Regions from separate parts of the Cellulosimicrobium sp. EB106-03-01-XG111 genome, predicted to be linked through region 2. Evidence: riboswitches for the same ligand, from Rfam matches in the RefSeq annotation. Region 2 holds a riboswitch; the other holds the start of a gene.
The links. Region 2 has a riboswitch for FMN ahead of pnuC (nicotinamide riboside transporter PnuC). Riboswitches for the same ligand answer to the same signal wherever they lie in the genome.
Positions count from the first base shown of each region.

Region 1: it holds a riboswitch for FMN, as region 2 does, so the genes downstream of both, ribD (bifunctional diaminohydroxyphosphoribosylaminopyrimidine deaminase/5-amino-6-(5-phosphoribosylamino)uracil reductase RibD) here and pnuC (nicotinamide riboside transporter PnuC) in region 2, are expected to answer to the same signal.

Region 1 covers NZ_JBYTEQ010000003.1:145,069-153,165, forward strand. The annotation lists gene AC3WT4_RS04665 (DEAD/DEAH box helicase) at 1-1,438, shown strand, start outside; gene AC3WT4_RS04670 (PH domain-containing protein) at 1,572-2,054, opposite strand; gene hisG (ATP phosphoribosyltransferase) at 2,101-2,955, opposite strand; gene AC3WT4_RS04680 (phosphoribosyl-ATP diphosphatase) at 3,065-3,328, opposite strand; gene ribH (6,7-dimethyl-8-ribityllumazine synthase) at 3,409-3,876, opposite strand; gene ribB (3,4-dihydroxy-2-butanone-4-phosphate synthase) at 3,873-5,294, opposite strand; gene AC3WT4_RS04695 (riboflavin synthase) at 5,291-5,914, opposite strand; gene ribD (bifunctional diaminohydroxyphosphoribosylaminopyrimidine deaminase/5-amino-6-(5-phosphoribosylamino)uracil reductase RibD) at 5,914-7,059, opposite strand; FMN riboswitch at 7,216-7,341, opposite strand; gene rpe (ribulose-phosphate 3-epimerase) at 7,619-8,097, opposite strand, start outside.
Region 2 covers NZ_JBYTEQ010000021.1:52,900-60,996, reverse strand. The annotation lists gene AC3WT4_RS16100 (polynucleotide kinase-phosphatase) at 1-985, opposite strand, end outside; gene AC3WT4_RS16095 (3' terminal RNA ribose 2'-O-methyltransferase Hen1) at 982-2,502, opposite strand; gene AC3WT4_RS16090 (MOSC domain-containing protein) at 2,694-3,155, opposite strand; gene AC3WT4_RS16085 (TetR/AcrR family transcriptional regulator) at 3,240-4,007, shown strand; gene AC3WT4_RS16080 (RNA polymerase sigma factor) at 4,021-5,649, opposite strand; FMN riboswitch at 5,916-6,039, shown strand; gene pnuC (nicotinamide riboside transporter PnuC) at 6,190-6,900, shown strand; gene AC3WT4_RS16070 (acyl-CoA dehydrogenase family protein) at 7,064-8,097, shown strand, end outside.

The DNA of each region.
Region 1 (8,097 bases), on a different contig from region 2:
CGGCACGCCCGGGCGCGTCATCGACCACATCGAGCGCGGCACCCTCGTCCTCGACGACGTGCGGTTCCTCGTGCTCGACGAGGCCGACGAGATGCTGCGCATGGGCTTCGCCGAGGACGTCGACACGATCTTCTCCCGCGCGCCGCGCGAGCGTCAGGTCGCGCTGTTCTCCGCGACGATGCCCGCCCCGATCCGCCGCGTCGCGAACGAGCACCTCACCGACCCGGTCGAGATCGCCGTCGCGCGCCAGTCCTCCACGGTGACGAGCGTGCGCCAGACGTACGCCGTCGTGCCGTTCCGCCACAAGACCGGCTCCCTCGTGCGCGTCCTGGCCACGTCCGACGCCGAGGCCGCGATCGTGTTCACCCGCACGCGCGGCGCCGCGGAGGAGGTCGGGTCCGCGCTCGTCGAGCGCGGCATCTCCGCCGCGACCATCTCCGGCGACGTCGCGCAGAAGGAGCGCGAGCGGATCGTGGAGCGCCTGCGCTCCGGTGCGCTCGACGTCCTCGTCGCGACCGACGTCGCCGCGCGCGGCCTCGACGTCGACCGCATCGGCCTCGTCGTGAACTTCGACCTGCCGGGCGAGCCCGAGGCGTACGTGCACCGCATCGGCCGCACCGGGCGCGCGGGCCGCACCGGCGAGGCCCTGAGCTTCGTCACCCCGCACGAGCGCGGGCGCCTGCGCGCGATCGAGCGCACGACCCGCACCCCGCTGCAGGAGATCGAGATCCCCTCCCCCGCGGACGTGTCCGCGCACAAGGTGCGGGCCCTGCTCGGGCAGGTCCCCGCCCGCCAGGAGGCGGGCCGCCTGTCGATGTACGCCGACATGGTGCGCACCTTCCTCGCCGAGCACGACGTCGACCCCGTCGACCTCGCCGCGGCCATGGCGGCGCTCGCGGTCGGTGACGACGGCCCCCGTGCTCGCGAGGAGCAGGAGCGGTTCGAGGCGGAGCGTGCCGCGGCGCGCGAGCAGTCGAAGGCGCGTCGCACGGAGCGCACGGGCGAGCGCCCGTCGCGCGGCGACCGTGCGTCGGGCCGGCGCGAGGGCGACGGGACGCGCGGCATCCGCCGCGACGCCGTCGGGACGCGCTACCGCCTGTCGGTGGGCCACAAGGACGGCGTGATGCCGGGCGGGATCGTGGGCGCGCTGACGAACGAGGCGGGCCTGGCCGGGTCGGACGTCGGCAAGATCGACATCTTCCCGTCGTTCTCGCTGGTGGACATCACCGCACCGCTCGACGCGGACACGATGGACCGCATCTCGCGGGCGCGGGTCGCGGGCAAGGCGCTGCGCATCCGTCTCGACGAGGGCGCGCCCGCGTCCCGGGGCCCGCGTGCCGGGCACGGGCCGTCGGGTCGTCGTGACGAGCGTCGTGACCGGTTCGACCGTGCCGACGACCGGGGCGAGCGCAAGCCGCGCCACCGCGCCGCGTTCTGACCCGCACCTGCCGGCGGTAGCCCCGCCGGCGCACGACGACGACGGCCCCCGGATCTCCACGATCCGGGGGCCGTCGTCGTCGGTGCGGGGTGCCAGTGGCGCGGGCACGGGAGCCGCGCGCCTGCGGCGGTCCTTACTCGCGGGCTTCGCCGTGCGCCTGCACCAGGGCGGCGAGGCGACGTGACTCCGCCTCGCCGCGGGCGCCGTCGGCCCGTTGGATGCCCATGACGGCGAGGGTGGACCCGTCCGCGAGGTCGAGGCGCACCCACGCGTCGCCCGAGCCGAACCGCACCGACACGATCTGCGGCCACGCGAGGCGGCGTGTGTAGATGACGTTGCGCACCCGCAGGCCCTCGCGCGTCGGGACCGCGTGCACGCCGCCCAGGCGCCACAGCAGCCACGCCGCGAACAGCGCGAACGCCGCGATCGACAGCCGGTTCACCCACGACGTGCCGAGCGGCCCCGTCGCGGACAGCCCCACGACGACGCACCCGCCGACGACGACCACGCCCGTCGCCCACGCCGACACCAGGCCGAACCTCGGCCGGAACGTGCGGTACGGGTCGTCGTCGCGGTCGCCCGGCAGGCCGGGGTCGGGGAACGGGTCGGTGCTCATGCCGCCACCGTCTCACACCCTCCGGCGGCCCACCGTGGGCCAGGGCTCAGAGGCGCGAGGCGTGGATCCGGGTCACGAGGATCGCGCGCGCCCCGACGTCGTACAGGGCGTCCATGACCTGGTTCGTGCGGTCGCGGCGCACCATCGCGCGCACCGCCGCCCAGTCCCGGTCGTGCAGCGGGGACACCGTGGGCGACTCCAGGCCCGGCGTGATCGCGACCGCACGGTCCACGAGCGACACCGGCACGTCGTAGTCCATGAGGACGTACTCGTGCGCCGTCAGCACACCCTGCAGGCGACGGGACAGCACCTCCACCCCCGCCGGGACGTCCGCCTCCGCCACCTTGCGCGGCCGGATCAGCACCGCCTCCGACACCAGGATCGGGTCGCCGAACACCTCCAGGCCCGCGCCCCGCAGCGTCGTGCCCGTCGACACCACGTCCGCGACGACGTCCGCCACCCCGAGCTGTACCGCCGACTCGACCGCACCGTCCAGGTGCACGACCGTCGCGTCCACCCCGTGCGCCCGCAGGTGCCCCTCCACGAGGACCTCGTACGACGTCGCGACCCGCAGCCCCTGCACCTGCTCCAACGACGTGATCGTCCCCGCCGGAGCCGCATACCGGAACGTCGACCCCCCGAACCCGAGCTGCATGTGCTCCACCGCGTCCGCGCCCGAGTCCAGCAGCAGGTCCCGCCCCGTCACCCCGACGTCGACCGTGCCCGACCCCACGTACACCGCGATGTCGCGAGGGCGCAGGAAGAAGAACTCGGCGTCGTTGTCCGGGTCCGCCAGCACCAGCTCGCGCGGGTCACGACGCTGGCGGTACCCCGCCTCGCGCAGCATCTCGACGGCGGGCTCGGACAGGGACCCCTTGTTGGGGACAGCGATACGCAGCATGACAGGACCTTCGTTCAGGGGATCGGGCAGGAAGAGGGGACCAGCAGGGACGAGCGAGGGGCGAGCGGCGCTCGCGGCCGGGAGCGGGGACGCTCACCGGCGCGGCCGCTCACAGATGCTCGTACACGTCCTGCAGGCTCAGACCCTTCGCCAGCATGAGGACCTGCAGGTGGTAGAGGAGCTGGGAGATCTCCTCCGCCGTCTTCACGTCGCCCTCGTACTCGGCGGCCATCCACACCTCGGCGGCCTCCTCGACCACCTTCTTCCCGATCGCGTGCACGCCGGCGTCCAGCTCCGCGACCGTGCCGGAACCGGCAGGTCGCGTCGTGGCCTTCTCGGACAGCTCCGCGAACAGGGACTCGAACGTCTTCACGCGCTCCAGGGTATCCGCCACCCGGACCCGGCCGGGGCGTGTCCGCCCAGCGGGCACACCCCGACCGTTCGCGTCACAGGTCACAGGTCGCGCAACGCCACGACCGTCGCGACCGCCGCCTGCGCCGCCTCCGCACCCTTGTCCTCGCGCGACCCCTCCAGACCCGCCCGGTCCAGCGCCTGCTGCTCGTCGTCGCACGTCAGCACACCGAACCCCACCGGCACGCCCGTGCGCACGCTCACGTCCGTCAGACCCGACGTCGCCGCCTGGCACACGTACTCGAAGTGCGGCGTGCCCCCACGGATCACCACCCCCAGCGCCACCACCGCGTCCGCGCCGTGCTCCACCGCACGCGCCGCCGCCACCGGCAGCTCGAACGACCCCGGCACCCGCACCACGCTCACGTGCGACACGTTCGCCGCCGCCAACGCCCGGCGCGCCCCCGCCAGCAACCCGTCCATCACCTCCGTGTGCCAGCTCGCCGCGACCACCGTCACCCGCAGCCCCGACCCGTCCACGCTCACCCTCGGCGCACCCGCCCCGCTCATCCCTCGTCCTCCTTCGTCTCCTCGGCACCGGACCCGTCGTCCGGCCCTCCCACGGCAGGCCCGTCCGGGACCGCCACCGTGTCCAGCAGATGACCCATCGCCACCTTCTTCGTCACCAGGTACGCCCGGTTGTGCTCCCCGTGACCCACCTCGATCCGCTCAGTCCCCACGACGTCGATGCCCGACGCCACCAGACCCGTCACCTTCGCCGGGTTGTTCGTCAGCAACCGCACCCGCGACAACCCCAGGTCCGCCAGGATCGCCGCCGCCGCCCCGTACTCCCGCCGGTCCACCGGCCACCCCAGCTCCACGTTCGCCTGCACCGTGTCCAGACCCGCGTCCTGCAGCTCGTACGCCCCGATCTTCGCCAGCAACCCGATGCCGCGCCCCTCGTGCCCCCGCAGGTACACCACCGCGCCGCCCTCCGCCGCGACCCGCCCCAACGCCGCCTCCAGCTGCGGCCCGCAGTCGCACCGCAACGACCTGAACGCGTCCCCCGTCAAGCACTCCGAGTGCACCCGCACCACCGGCACCCCCTCCGGCCCGACGGCGCTCGCGGCCTGCGCGCCCGCGTCACCACGGTCCGACGCGCGAGCCGGACCCACAGCGGGAACCAGCGCCACGTGCTCCGCCCCCGTGCGCAGGTCCCGATACCCCACCACCCGGAACCGGCCGTGCGCCGTCGGGAGCTCCGCCGAGGCGGTGCGGTGCACCCGCCGCACCAACGCCTCCCGATCCGGCACCTCCGCGGCCACCGCAGGCGCCGGGTCGTGCACCCGCCGCCACGCCACCAGGTCCGCGATCGTGATGAGCACCAGCCCGTCCCGCTCCGCCAACGCCGCCGCGTCCCCCAGACGCATCATCGACCCGTCGTCGCGCACCAGCTCCGCGATCCCCCCGACCTCCCCCATCCCCGCCAGGCGCACCAGGTCCACCGCCGCCTCCGTGTGCCCCGCACGGTGCAGCACACCCCCCGCCACCGCCCGCAACGGCAGCACGTGACCCGGCCGGATCAGGTCCACGGGACCCGACGCCGGGTCTGCCAGCACCCGCAACGTCCGCGCCCGGTCCTCCGCCGAGATCCCCGTCGACACCCCCGTCGCCGCGTCCACCGTCACCGTGTACGCCGTCCGCCGCGGATCCTGGCTGTGCGGCACCATCAACGGCAGCTCCAACGCGTCCGCCCGCACCGCCGGCATCGGCGCGCACAGATACCCCGACGAGTGCCGGATCGTCCACGCCACCCACTCCGCCGACACCCCCTGCGCCGCGAACACCACGTCCGCCTCGTTCTCCCGGTCCGGCGAGTCCGCCACCAGCACCGGACGCCCCGCCCGGATCGCCGCCAGCGCCTCCTCCACCGACCCCAGCCGCACGCCCTCCGGCACCGCGGCGCTCGCGGACCCCGCGCCCGTCACGACGCGCTCCCGGGGACCACGCCCGACACGAGCAGCCGCTCGACGTACTTCGCCAGCACGTCGACCTCCAGGTTCACGCGGTCCCCCGGGACCAGCCCCCCGAGGACCGTCGCCTCCAGAGTCGTCGGGATGAGCGAGACGCCGAACGTCTCGTCGTCCGCGTGCGTCACCGTCAACGACACCCCGCTCACCGCGATCGAACCCTTCTCCGCCACGTACCGGGTCAGACCCGCAGGGGCGGAGAACACCAGGTCGTCCCAGCGCTCCCCCGGCGCGCGGCTCACGAGCACGCCCACACCGTCCACGTGCCCCTGCACCACGTGACCGCCCAGCCGCGCGTCCGCCCGGACGGCCCGCTCCAGGTTCACCGGCGACCCCGCGACGAGGTCACCCAGCGCCGTGCGCCGCAACGACTCCGGCATGACGTCCGCCGTGAACGACCCGTCCCCCCCGAGGCTCGTGACCGTCAGGCACACCCCGTTCACCGCGATCGAGTCACCGAGCCCCGCGTCCGACACCACGAGCGGCCCCTCGACCGTGAGCACCGCGTCCTGCCCCGCGCCGCCCGGGAACCCGATGTCCCGGACCCTCCCGATCTCCTCCACGATCCCCGTGAACATCAACCCACCCGTCCTTCCGTGCTCTTCCTGGACACCACCAGCGCGTCGTCCCCGACACGCCTCACCTCCACCGTGCGGAACCGGTGCGCGTCGGCGATCGTCGCCACGCCCAGCCCGTCCACCGCCCGTCGACCGCTCCCCAGCAGCACCGGCGCCACGTACGCGTGCATCTCGTCCACCGCACCCACGGCCAGGAACGCCGTCGCCAGCGTCGGACCGCCCTCCACCAGCACGTGCCGCACCTCCCGCTCCGCGAGCCTCTCCAGCACCTCACCGACGTCCCGCGTCAGCACGTGCACCAGCTCGCCGCCCTCCCCGCGGACCCGCGCCGTCGGCGGGATCCCCCGCAGTCCCACCACCACCCGCAACGGCTGGTGCTCCGCCAGGCGCACGGCGCTCGCGGGGTTCCGCGCTGCGGCGTGCGAGGAGTCGTGGGCGCGGACCCGCGCGGTGAGCGCCGGGTCGTCGGCCAGGAGCGTGCCCGTGCCGACGACGATCGCGTCAACCTCCGCGCGCACGCGGTGGGCGTGCTCGCGCGCCGCAGGCCCGGTGATCCACCGGCTCGTCCCGTCCTCGGCGGCGACGTGGCCGTCGAGCGTCGTGGCCGTCTTGAGCGTCACGTACGGCGTGCCGCGCCGGACGGCCGTGAGCCACACGCGCAGGAGCTCCTCGCCCTCCGCGGCGCGCAGGCCGCGCACGACGCGCACCCCTGCGGCACGCAGCCGGTGCGCGCCGCCCGCGGCGACGGGGTTCGGGTCGTCGACGGCGAGCACGACCTCCGCCACGCCCGCCGCGACGAGCGCGTCGGCGCACGGGCCGGTACGACCGGTGTGGCCGCACGGCTCGAGGGTGACGACGGCCGTCGCGCCGGTGACGTCGACGCCGCGCGCCCGCGCGTCGGCGAGTGCCGCTGCCTCCGCGTGCGGCGTCCCCGCGCCCCGGTGCCACCCCTCGGCGAGCACGGGCCTCGGGCGCGGGTCGAGCGAGCCGGGGGTCGCGCCGTCGGGCACGGGTGCGCCGGCCGGAGGGCCCAGCAGGACGCACCCGACGCGGGGGTTCGGCCCGTGCGCCGGTCCTCTGGCCGCCAGAGCGAGCGCGCGCGCCATCGCGGCGTCGGTCGTCAGGGTGCGGGGGTGCTCGCCCATCGTCCTCCTCCCGGGCACGGGCGCTCCGGGGTGAGGGCGGGCGGCGGGTCGAGCCACGAGGGCCCGACGGCGTCGCTCACCACGGCGAGGCCGCCACCTCGCGACGGGTGCACCGACGGGTCGCCGGAGCACCACGCGCCGAGGCGTGGCCGCGCCGCACGTGCTTCCTCCCATCCGGACTTTCACCGTCGGTCCTGGAGTTCCACCAGGTCAACCGCGCGTGGGCGCGGGTCGCGGACTGTCACCGCCGGCTCGGAATTGCACCGACCCCGGAGCACGTTCGTGCGTACTGCGTTCTGCAACCGCCGATGGTACTCCGGTATCCCCCGCGACGGGGAGGTCGGTGACCCGTCGAGACGCCTGCCGCCCGAGGCGAGGACGGCCGTCGCGACAGGTGACCTCCTCCGAGCTGCGGCCTCCCCGCGTCGGCGCCCGGTTTTCCGTGCTGGTTGGTGACCTGCACGCGGCCGGTGGGTGGAGGAATGTGCGCTTGGCACACTATTTTATCGGAGACAGAGAAGGGGCTCTCCCCGCGGAGAGCCCCTTCCCCGCTCCCGGATCAGTGGGCGTGCGCCGACGCCTCCGCCAGCTCGCGCAGCGCCTGGATCTCCGCCGGCACGTTCTCCGCCCCGTACACCGCCGACCCGGCGACGAAGACGTTCGCCCCCGCGTCCGCGGCCCGCTCGATCGTCGAGCGCGACACTCCCCCGTCGACCTGGATCCACACGTCGAGGCCCGACGCGCTCACGGCCTCGCGCGCCCGCCGGATCTTCGGCAGCGTCCCCTCGATGAAGGACTGCCCGCCGAAGCCCGGCTCGACCGTCATGACGAGGATCATGTCCACCTCGGTCAGCAGGTCCAGGAAGGGCTCCACGGGCGTCGCAGGGCGCAGCGCGACCCCCGCGCGGGCTCCCAGGCGCCGGAGCTCACGAGCGAGCCGCACAGGGGCAGCAGCGGCCTCGGCGTGGAACGTGACCGACGCCGCGCCCGCCTCCGCGTACGACGGCGCCCAGCGGTCCGGGTCCTCGATCATGAGGT
Region 2 (8,097 bases):
GGCAGAACGCCTCGACCTCGCGCCGGAACTCCTCCGGCTCCTCGGCGAGCTGGACGAGCGTCGTCTCGAGGCCGTGGGAGACCTTCACGTCGCGCCCGCCGAGCGCCCGCACGAGCTTGTGCTCGTGGTTGCCCGGCACCGCGAGCGCGTGCCCCGCACGGACCATGCCCATCGCGAGCCGCAGCACGCCCGGGGAGTCGGGCCCGCGGTCGACGAGGTCGCCGAGGAAGATCGCCCGCCGGCCCTCCGGGTGCGCGGCGTCGACGGGCCGGCCGGCGTCGTCGCGCACGACGGCGTAGCCGAGCGCCCCGAGCAGCGTCACCAGCTCGTCGAGGCAGCCGTGCACGTCGCCGATCGCGTCGAACGGACCGTGCTCGTCGCGACGGTCGGTGAGCAGGGGCGTGCGCACGATGCGCGCCGCCGCCACCTCGCCCTCTCCGCGCAGCACGTGCACGGTGCGGAAGCCTTCGCGCTGGAGGCTCTTCAGCGACGACCGCAGCGCCGCGCGCTGGCGCTTCACGACGTGCGCGCCGAACCCGCGGTCCGCCCGCGCCGCGTTCCGCTCCACGGCCACCTTCTCCGGCACGTCGAGGACGATCGCGACGGGCAGGACGTCGTGCGCGCGGGCGAGCGCGACGAGCGACCCGCGGGCCTCGCGCTGCACGTTCGTCGCGTCGACGACCGTGAGCAGGTTCGCCTCCAGCCGCTGGGACACGATGGTCTCCAGGACCTCGAACGCCGCCCGCGTGGCCCCCTGGTCGTTCTCGTCGTTCGACACGAGCCCGCGGCACACGTCCGACGACACCGTCTCGTACGGCCCGAAGTGCTCGCGCGCGAAGGTCGACTTCCCCGAGCCGGACACGCCGACGAGCACCACGAGGCTCGACGCGGGCACCCGCAGCTCGCGCGTCGTGGTCGTGGTCGTGGTCGAGGTCGGCGTCGCGCCCGTGGTCGGGCTCGCGCTCTCGGTCGCCTGCCCGGTCATCGGGTCTCCTCCGTGGTGCGTGCCGCGGCCGGGGCCGGCGCGGCGTCGAGCGACGCCGCGTCCCCGACGAGGGTCAGCACCGCCATCTGGGTGGGCGCCCCGACGTCGGGGGCGAGGGGGCCGACGTCGCGCAGCTCGACCGCGTACCCGTAGCGCTCCGCCGCGGTGGCCGCCCACGCGCGCAGCTCCGCGCGCGTCCACTCGAACCGGTGGTCGGGGTGGCGCACGCGCCCGCCCCCGGGCCCGTCCAGCAGGTTCGGGTAGTGGACGTTGTACTCGGCGTTCGGCGTCGTCACGACGACGGTCCGCGGCCGGGCATGGCCCAGCACCGCGGCCGTGAGCGCGTCGAGGCGCGACGGGTCGACGTGCTCCACGACCTCCATGAGCACCGCGGCGTCGAACCCCGCCACGCGGTCGTCGACGTACGTGAGCGACGACTGCACGAGCCGCACCCGCTCGCGCTCCGCGTCGCTCGCCTCGTGCAGGCGCAGGCGCGCCGCCGCCCGCTCGAGCTCGCGCGCCGACACGTCCGTACCGAGCACGCGCGTGAAGGTCCGGTCCGCGGCGAGGCGACGCAGGAGCGCGCCCTCGCCGCACCCGAGGTCGACGACGGTCCGCGCGCCGGCGTCGTGCAGGGCGGCGAGCACCGCGTCGGCCCGTTGCCGCGCGAGCGGCGGCTCCGGCGTGCCCTCGGCGTCACCCGCCGTGACGGCGCCGGCCGGCGTTCCGGCGGCGGCTGCGGCGTCCTCCTCGGGGACGTCCCCGTCGAGCGCGGCGAGACGCGCGGTGGCGTCCTCGACGTAGCGGCGCTGGTGCGCGAGGTAGCGGCGCAGGATCTGCGCACGCTCCGGGTGGTCCGCGAGCCAGCCGCCGCCCGCGCGCACGAGCTTGTCCACCTCGTCGGTCGAGACCCAGTAGTGCTTCGCGTCGTCGAGCACGGGCAGCAGCACGTAGAGCTGCGCGAGCGCGTCCGCGAGCCGACGGGTGCCGCGCAGGCGCAGGTCGACGTAGCGCGACGCGCCCCACGCCGGCACGGTCGGGTCGAGCGGCTCCGCCGTCGCCGTGACGCTCCAGCCCAGCGGCTCGAACAGCCGGCGTGCGAGGTCCGCACCGCCGCGGCACGGGAGGGACGGCACGTGCACGTCGAGCGGGATCGGGGCGTCCGCGAGCGCCGGTCGTGCGTCGCACCGGCCGCTCATCGCCGTCGCGAACACCTTGCCGAGCGCGACCGCGACCATCGACGACGCGGCGTACGGGCGGTCGTTCACGTACTGCGCGAGCGCGAACGCGTCGCCGCCGCCGAACCGCTTGTTCCGCACGATCCCCACCGGGTCGACCTCGAGCAGGAGCGCGGCCTCGCACCGCTCCGCCGTCGCCTCGGGGTAGAAGACGTGCGCGCGGCCGACGGGCAGGTCGAACACCTGCGCCCGGTCCGGGTGCTTGTGCAGCAGGAAGCCGAGGTCGGTGGCGTCGTCGAGCGTCCCGGGGGACGCCGTCGCGGCGAGGGTCACGAGCATGGCCGCCATGGTGCCACCCGGCGGGGGCCACGGCACCGGGTTTGTGGACGACCTCCGGGCCTGTGGACGGCCGTCGTCTCACCCGCCCCGGCCGTCGACGCGGGGGCCGTCCCGGGTCTACCGTCGAAGCACGGGCGCCGCTGCCGACGGCACGCGCCCGGCCACCGTCGGACCGGAGGCCGCCCCGGGGCTCACGCCCCGTCGGCGGCCGCCTCGTCCCACACCACGACGTCGCCCGCCCGGACCGTGCCGGACGACAGCAGACGGCACACGACGCCGCCCCGCGCGTGCATCGCGCGCATCGCCCCGGGCGCGATCCAGTCGTCGAGCAGCCGGCACGGCGCGGCGATCCGCAGCACCTGGAGCTCGACGTCCCCGATCCGCAGGAACGAGCCGGGCTTCGTGGGCAGGTCGCCGTGGGTGAGCGTGACGTTGCGCCGCGTGAGACCGGGGTCGATCTCGTGCCCGAGGGCCGCGGAGGCGGCCGCGAGGTCGGTGAGCGTCTGGATCGTCACGTGCCGGTGCTTCGACCCGTGGTACCGGTCGCCGACGAGGCCCCTGCCCTCCTCGGCCTCGACCGACGCGACGACCCGCGTCGGCAGCCGACGGGCCTTCGCGACGTGGATCGCGTGCACGCGAGGCTGGTCCGGCATGGCCCCAGCCTCGCACCCGGCGGCGCCCCCGGGCCACCGCCCCCGGGCCGGGCGAGCGCCGGGTACCGGTGTACCGTCCGGTGCATGACCGACGTCCGCAGCCGCACCCATGCCCAGGCCGTCGACGCAGCGATCGAGCTCTTCACCCGCAAGGGGTACGAGCAGACGACCGTCGAGGAGATCGCCGACGCCGCCCAGGTCAGCCGCGCCACCTTCTTCCGCCGCTACGGGTCCAAGGAGGACGTGGTCTTCGCGGACCACGAGCTCCTGCTCGACGAGGTCGTCGTCATGCTCGCCGCGACGCGGCCCGTGCCCGACGCCGAGGGTCATCTCACGCCCGACCCGACGGTCGACCCGTACCTCGAGGTGTGCCGTGCGGCGCGGCTGGTGTTCGACCACCACGTCGGGCAGCGCGAGACGTCCCTGGCCCGCTGGCAGCTCCTCCAGCAGGTGCCGGCGCTGCGCGACCGCGAGCTCGTCACGACCCACCGCTACGAGCGCGCGTTCACCGCGTACCTGCGCGACGCGCTCCCGCCGGACGAGCGTCGCTCGACGGCGTCCATCGCGTTCGCGGCGTCCGTCGTCGCGGTGCACAACGCGCTCCTGCGCCGGTGGCTGCGCTCCCCCGAGCAGGACCTGCGCCCCCAGCTCGAGGAGGCGTTCGCGGACCTGCGCCGCGCCGCCGTCGGCCGGTACGCCGCGCCGGACGGCGCCGCACCGGCCGAGCGCCGCGGCACGGGAGACGCCGCGCCCGCGGCACGCCGCGTCGTCGTGACCGTGGTGGACGCGGGCGCGGACGCGCAGGGCGTCGCGGACGACGTCGCGCGCGCCGTCCGCGACGCCCTGTCCTGAGGACCGCTCCCCGCTACCCGTCCGACCCGTCCTGGGACTCCGGCACGCCCTGCGGATCGAGCGTCCCCGCCGATCCGGGCGTGCTCGAGGGTGCGGGCGTGGGCGTGCCACCCGCGGTCGCGCCGTCCGTCGGGCTGCCCGACCGCTCCAAGATCGTCGGGACGCCCGCCAGCTCCGGGGCCGCGAGGTCGACGTGGCGGACGGTTCTCGCGAGCGCGACGAGCTGGTCGACGTCGGCCGGACCGTGCACCCGGTAGGTCAGGCCTCCGGACCGCCACTGCAGGACCCCGGCCACCTCCTCCCCGCGTGGGCCGAACGCGTGGTACACGGCGCGGGCGTCGCCGACGCGGGCGAGCACGACCGCGTCCGCGGCCCGCGAGGCCACGGCCTCGGCCGGCTCGACCGGGGCTGCCGTGGCGGTGAGCGCCACGCCCCCCTCCTCGACATCCCCGTAGAAGGTCGTCCACTCGATCACCGAGACGTCGTCCGTGCGCGGCGGGAGGTCGACCGACGCGAGCCCGACGGGCACGGACGCGGGGTCGACGTCGCCGTCGGCACCGAACGTCAACCGGTCCAGCACCTCGACGAGCTCGTGGCTCGTGAGTCCGCTGCCCTCCGCGAGCCAGCGGGTGCCGCCCACCTCCCAGGTGAGGACCGCTCCCCCGGCCTGTTCGAGCAGCGCGCCGTCGGCGCCCCGCACCGCGACCGTCACCAGCTCCTCCCCGGAGTACGGGTCCGCGACGTCGGACCAGACGGTGACACCCGCCTGCGGGTCGTCGTCGAGGAGGACCGCCACGGGGCGCACCGGCGGGCACTCTCCCCGGAACTCGTAGGCACCCGCAGCGACCACCGGCTCGCTCGCCCCGTCGAGGACCGCCACGGCGCGGGTGACCGCCGAGTCGCCCGCCCAGCTCGTCCGGTCCGGGTAGAGCCCTTCCCCGGCGCGGCAGTCCCGAGCGTCCGCGCCCTGGGCCGCCGCCGCGACGCCGAGGAACACGGCAGGTCGACCACCCGTCGCGTCGGGGCCGACGGCGGGAAGGAGCACGAGCGCCATCGTCATCGCCCCCGCGAGCCCTCCCGCGGCGACGCCGCGCCGGGCGACGCGAGCGCGGCGGATCTGGCGCGCGCGGTCCTCGATCCGCGCGAGGGAGGGGGCGGGTGCGGCGCCGTCGAGGTGGGCGAGGTGGTCGAGCAGGTCGGAGTTCATCGGACGGTCCTCTCGGCAGGGGGTGAGCTGGAGCGCGAGCTGCTTGCGCGCGCTCGACAGGGTCGCGGCGACGGTGCCGCGCGAGACGCCCATGAGGTCGGCGATCTCCGCCTCGGGCAGGTCGGCGACGTAGCGCAGCGCGACGGCGGTCCGCGCACGCAGTGCGAGCCGCGCGACGGCGCGCCACAGCGCGTCGTCGGGGTCGGGCGGTGGTCCGGTGCTCTCAGCGCGGTGCCGCGCGAGGTAGCGCCTCTCGTGCACGAGCCGACGACGCGTGTGCCGCAGCTCGTTGAGCCCGACGCCGTAGACCCAGCCCGCCGGGGACTCCATGCGCGAGACCTTGCGCCAGTCCGCGAGGGCCCGGGCGAACGCCTCCGCCGCGACCTCCTCGCCGAGCGCGACGTTCCCGGCGGCCAGCCGCAGCGCGCGGCACACCGTCGGGAAGGCACCTCGGTACCAGTCGGCGAAGTCGAGCGCCTCGCCCCGTTCTGCTCTCGTACCCCTCTATGCCCTGGGACCGCCGATGTGTTGAGGCGACTTCGCCCACCGCCCACGACGCTTCGGCACCGAAGTGCGCAGGTCGGCAGCCCAGTGTGCCGAATGCCGTTCCGGGTGCCGAACCGCGTCGGCGCTGCCGAACGGTCCGCGCCGAGCGGGGAATGCGCGAGTAGCATCGGCGGTTGCAGAACGCAGTACGCACGAACGTGCTCCGGGGTCGGTGCAATTCCGAGCCGGCGGTGACAGTCCGCGACCCGCGCCCACGCGCGGTTGACCTGGTGGAACTCCAGGACCGACGGTGACAGTCCGGATGGGAGGAAGCACGTGCGGCGCGGCCGTCCTCGGCCGGGCTCTCGCGAGCCCGCGCGACGGGGCCCGGCCTCGCCGTGGTGAGCGACGCCGTCGGGCCCCCGTGGCCCGGCCCCGCCGCCCGCCCTCACCCCGGAGCGCTCGTGCCCGGGAGGACGAGGACATCCGATGGACCTGATCCACGCGCTGTTCGACGCGCAGCTGACGATCGGCGACCAGCACCTGCTGTGGCGCGAGATCGTGGGCAACGGGTTCGGCCTGGCGTCGGCGCTGGGCGGCATGCGGCGCAAGGTGTGGGCGTGGCCGGTGGGCATCGTCGGCAACCTGCTGCTGCTCACGGTGTTCCTCGGCGCGGTGTTCGCGACGCCCAACCCCGTCAACCTGCTCGGCCAGGCCGGGCGCCAGGTCATGTTCGTCGTCGTGTCGGTGTACGGGTGGGTGCAGTGGCGCAAGACCCAGGCGCGGCTCGGTGACGCCGACGCGGACAGCCACGGCGTCGCCGTCGTGCCGCGCTGGGCGTCGTGGCGCCAGCGCGCGTTCCTCGTCGTCGCGCTCGTGGGCGGCACGGCGCTGCTGACCCCCGTGTTCCGCGCGCTCGAGTCGTACGAGCCCGTCTGGGCCGACGCGTGGATCTTCATGGGCTCGCTGCTCGCGACGTACGGCATGGCGAAGGGCTGGGTCGAGTTCTGGCTCGTCTGGGTCGCCGTGGACATCGTGGGCGTGCCCCTGCTGATCTCGGCCGGCTTCTACGCGTCCGCGTTCATGTACGTGTTCTACGGCGCGTTCACGCTCGTCGGGTTCTTCGTGTGGTGGCGCGTCAACCGCCGCGCGGCCGCCGCCGCCGAGGCGGACGCCGCGGCGGCGGGCGCGCCTGCCTGACCTCCGGCCGCCCAGACCAGCCACCCCGATACCCCGTCTCGATTGACTGAGACGGGGTATCGCTGCACTATGGGAGGGACCGCCGCCGACGCCGGGCCCGCACCCCGGGCAACCGCGTCGAGGACGGTCGACCGACCGCAGCCGCCCTCCCAGGGGAGCACCGATGCCCACCACCCCGATCATGCCCGGCGTCACCGAGCCCACCTACGACCTCGCGACCCCGCTCGACCTCGACTACGCCGGCGCGTTCGCCGACGCGACCGAGGAGGACCGCGCCCACCTGCAGCGCGTCCGGCAGTTCGTCCAGGACGAGGTGCTGCCCGTCATCGACGACTACTGGGAGCGCGCCGAGGTCCCGTTCGACCTCGTCAAGCGCATGGGCGAGCTCGACCTGCTGCGCGACGGCGTCGACGTCGAGGGTCGTCCGCACGTGAGCCAGCTCGCCGCGGGCCTCGCCGCCATGGAGATGTCGCGCGGCGACGGCTCCGTCGCGACGATCTGCGGCGTCCAGGGCGGTCTCGCGCTGCGCAGCATCCAGATGCTCGGCTCCGACGAGCAGCGGGCGAAGTACGCCGAGCCGATGGCGCGCGGGGAGATCCTCGGCGCGTTCGCGCTCACCGAGCCCACCCACGGCTCGGACTCCGTCTCGCTCGAGACGACGGCGCGCAAGGAGACGCGCGACGGCGTCGAGGGCTACGTGCTGAACGGCGAGAAGAAGTGGATCGGCAACGGGTCCTCGGGGCACATCACGGTCGTGTGGGCGCGCCTCGTCGGCAGCGACTCGGCGGACGGCGACAACCAGGTCCACGGTTTCGTCGTGCCGCAGGACACCCCCGGCTACACGGGCACGACCATCACCGGCAAGGTGTCGCTCCGCGCGATCTGGCAGGCGCACGTCGTGCTCGACGACGTGTTCGTCCCCGCCGAGAACGCCCTGCCCGGCGCGCGGTCGTTCAAGGACACCTCGCGCGTCCTCTTCGCGACGCGCCTCGGGGTGGCGTGGGCCGCCGTCGGGCACGCGGTCGCGTGCTACGAGGCCGCGGTCGCGTACGCGAAGCAGCGCGTCCAGTTCGGGCGCCCGCTCGCCGCGAACCAGATGGTGCAGGAGCGCCTCACGCGGATGCTCTCGACGATCACGCAGCTCCAGCTCCTCGTCGCGCAGATGACGCGGCTCGACGAGGCCGGGACGCTCACCGG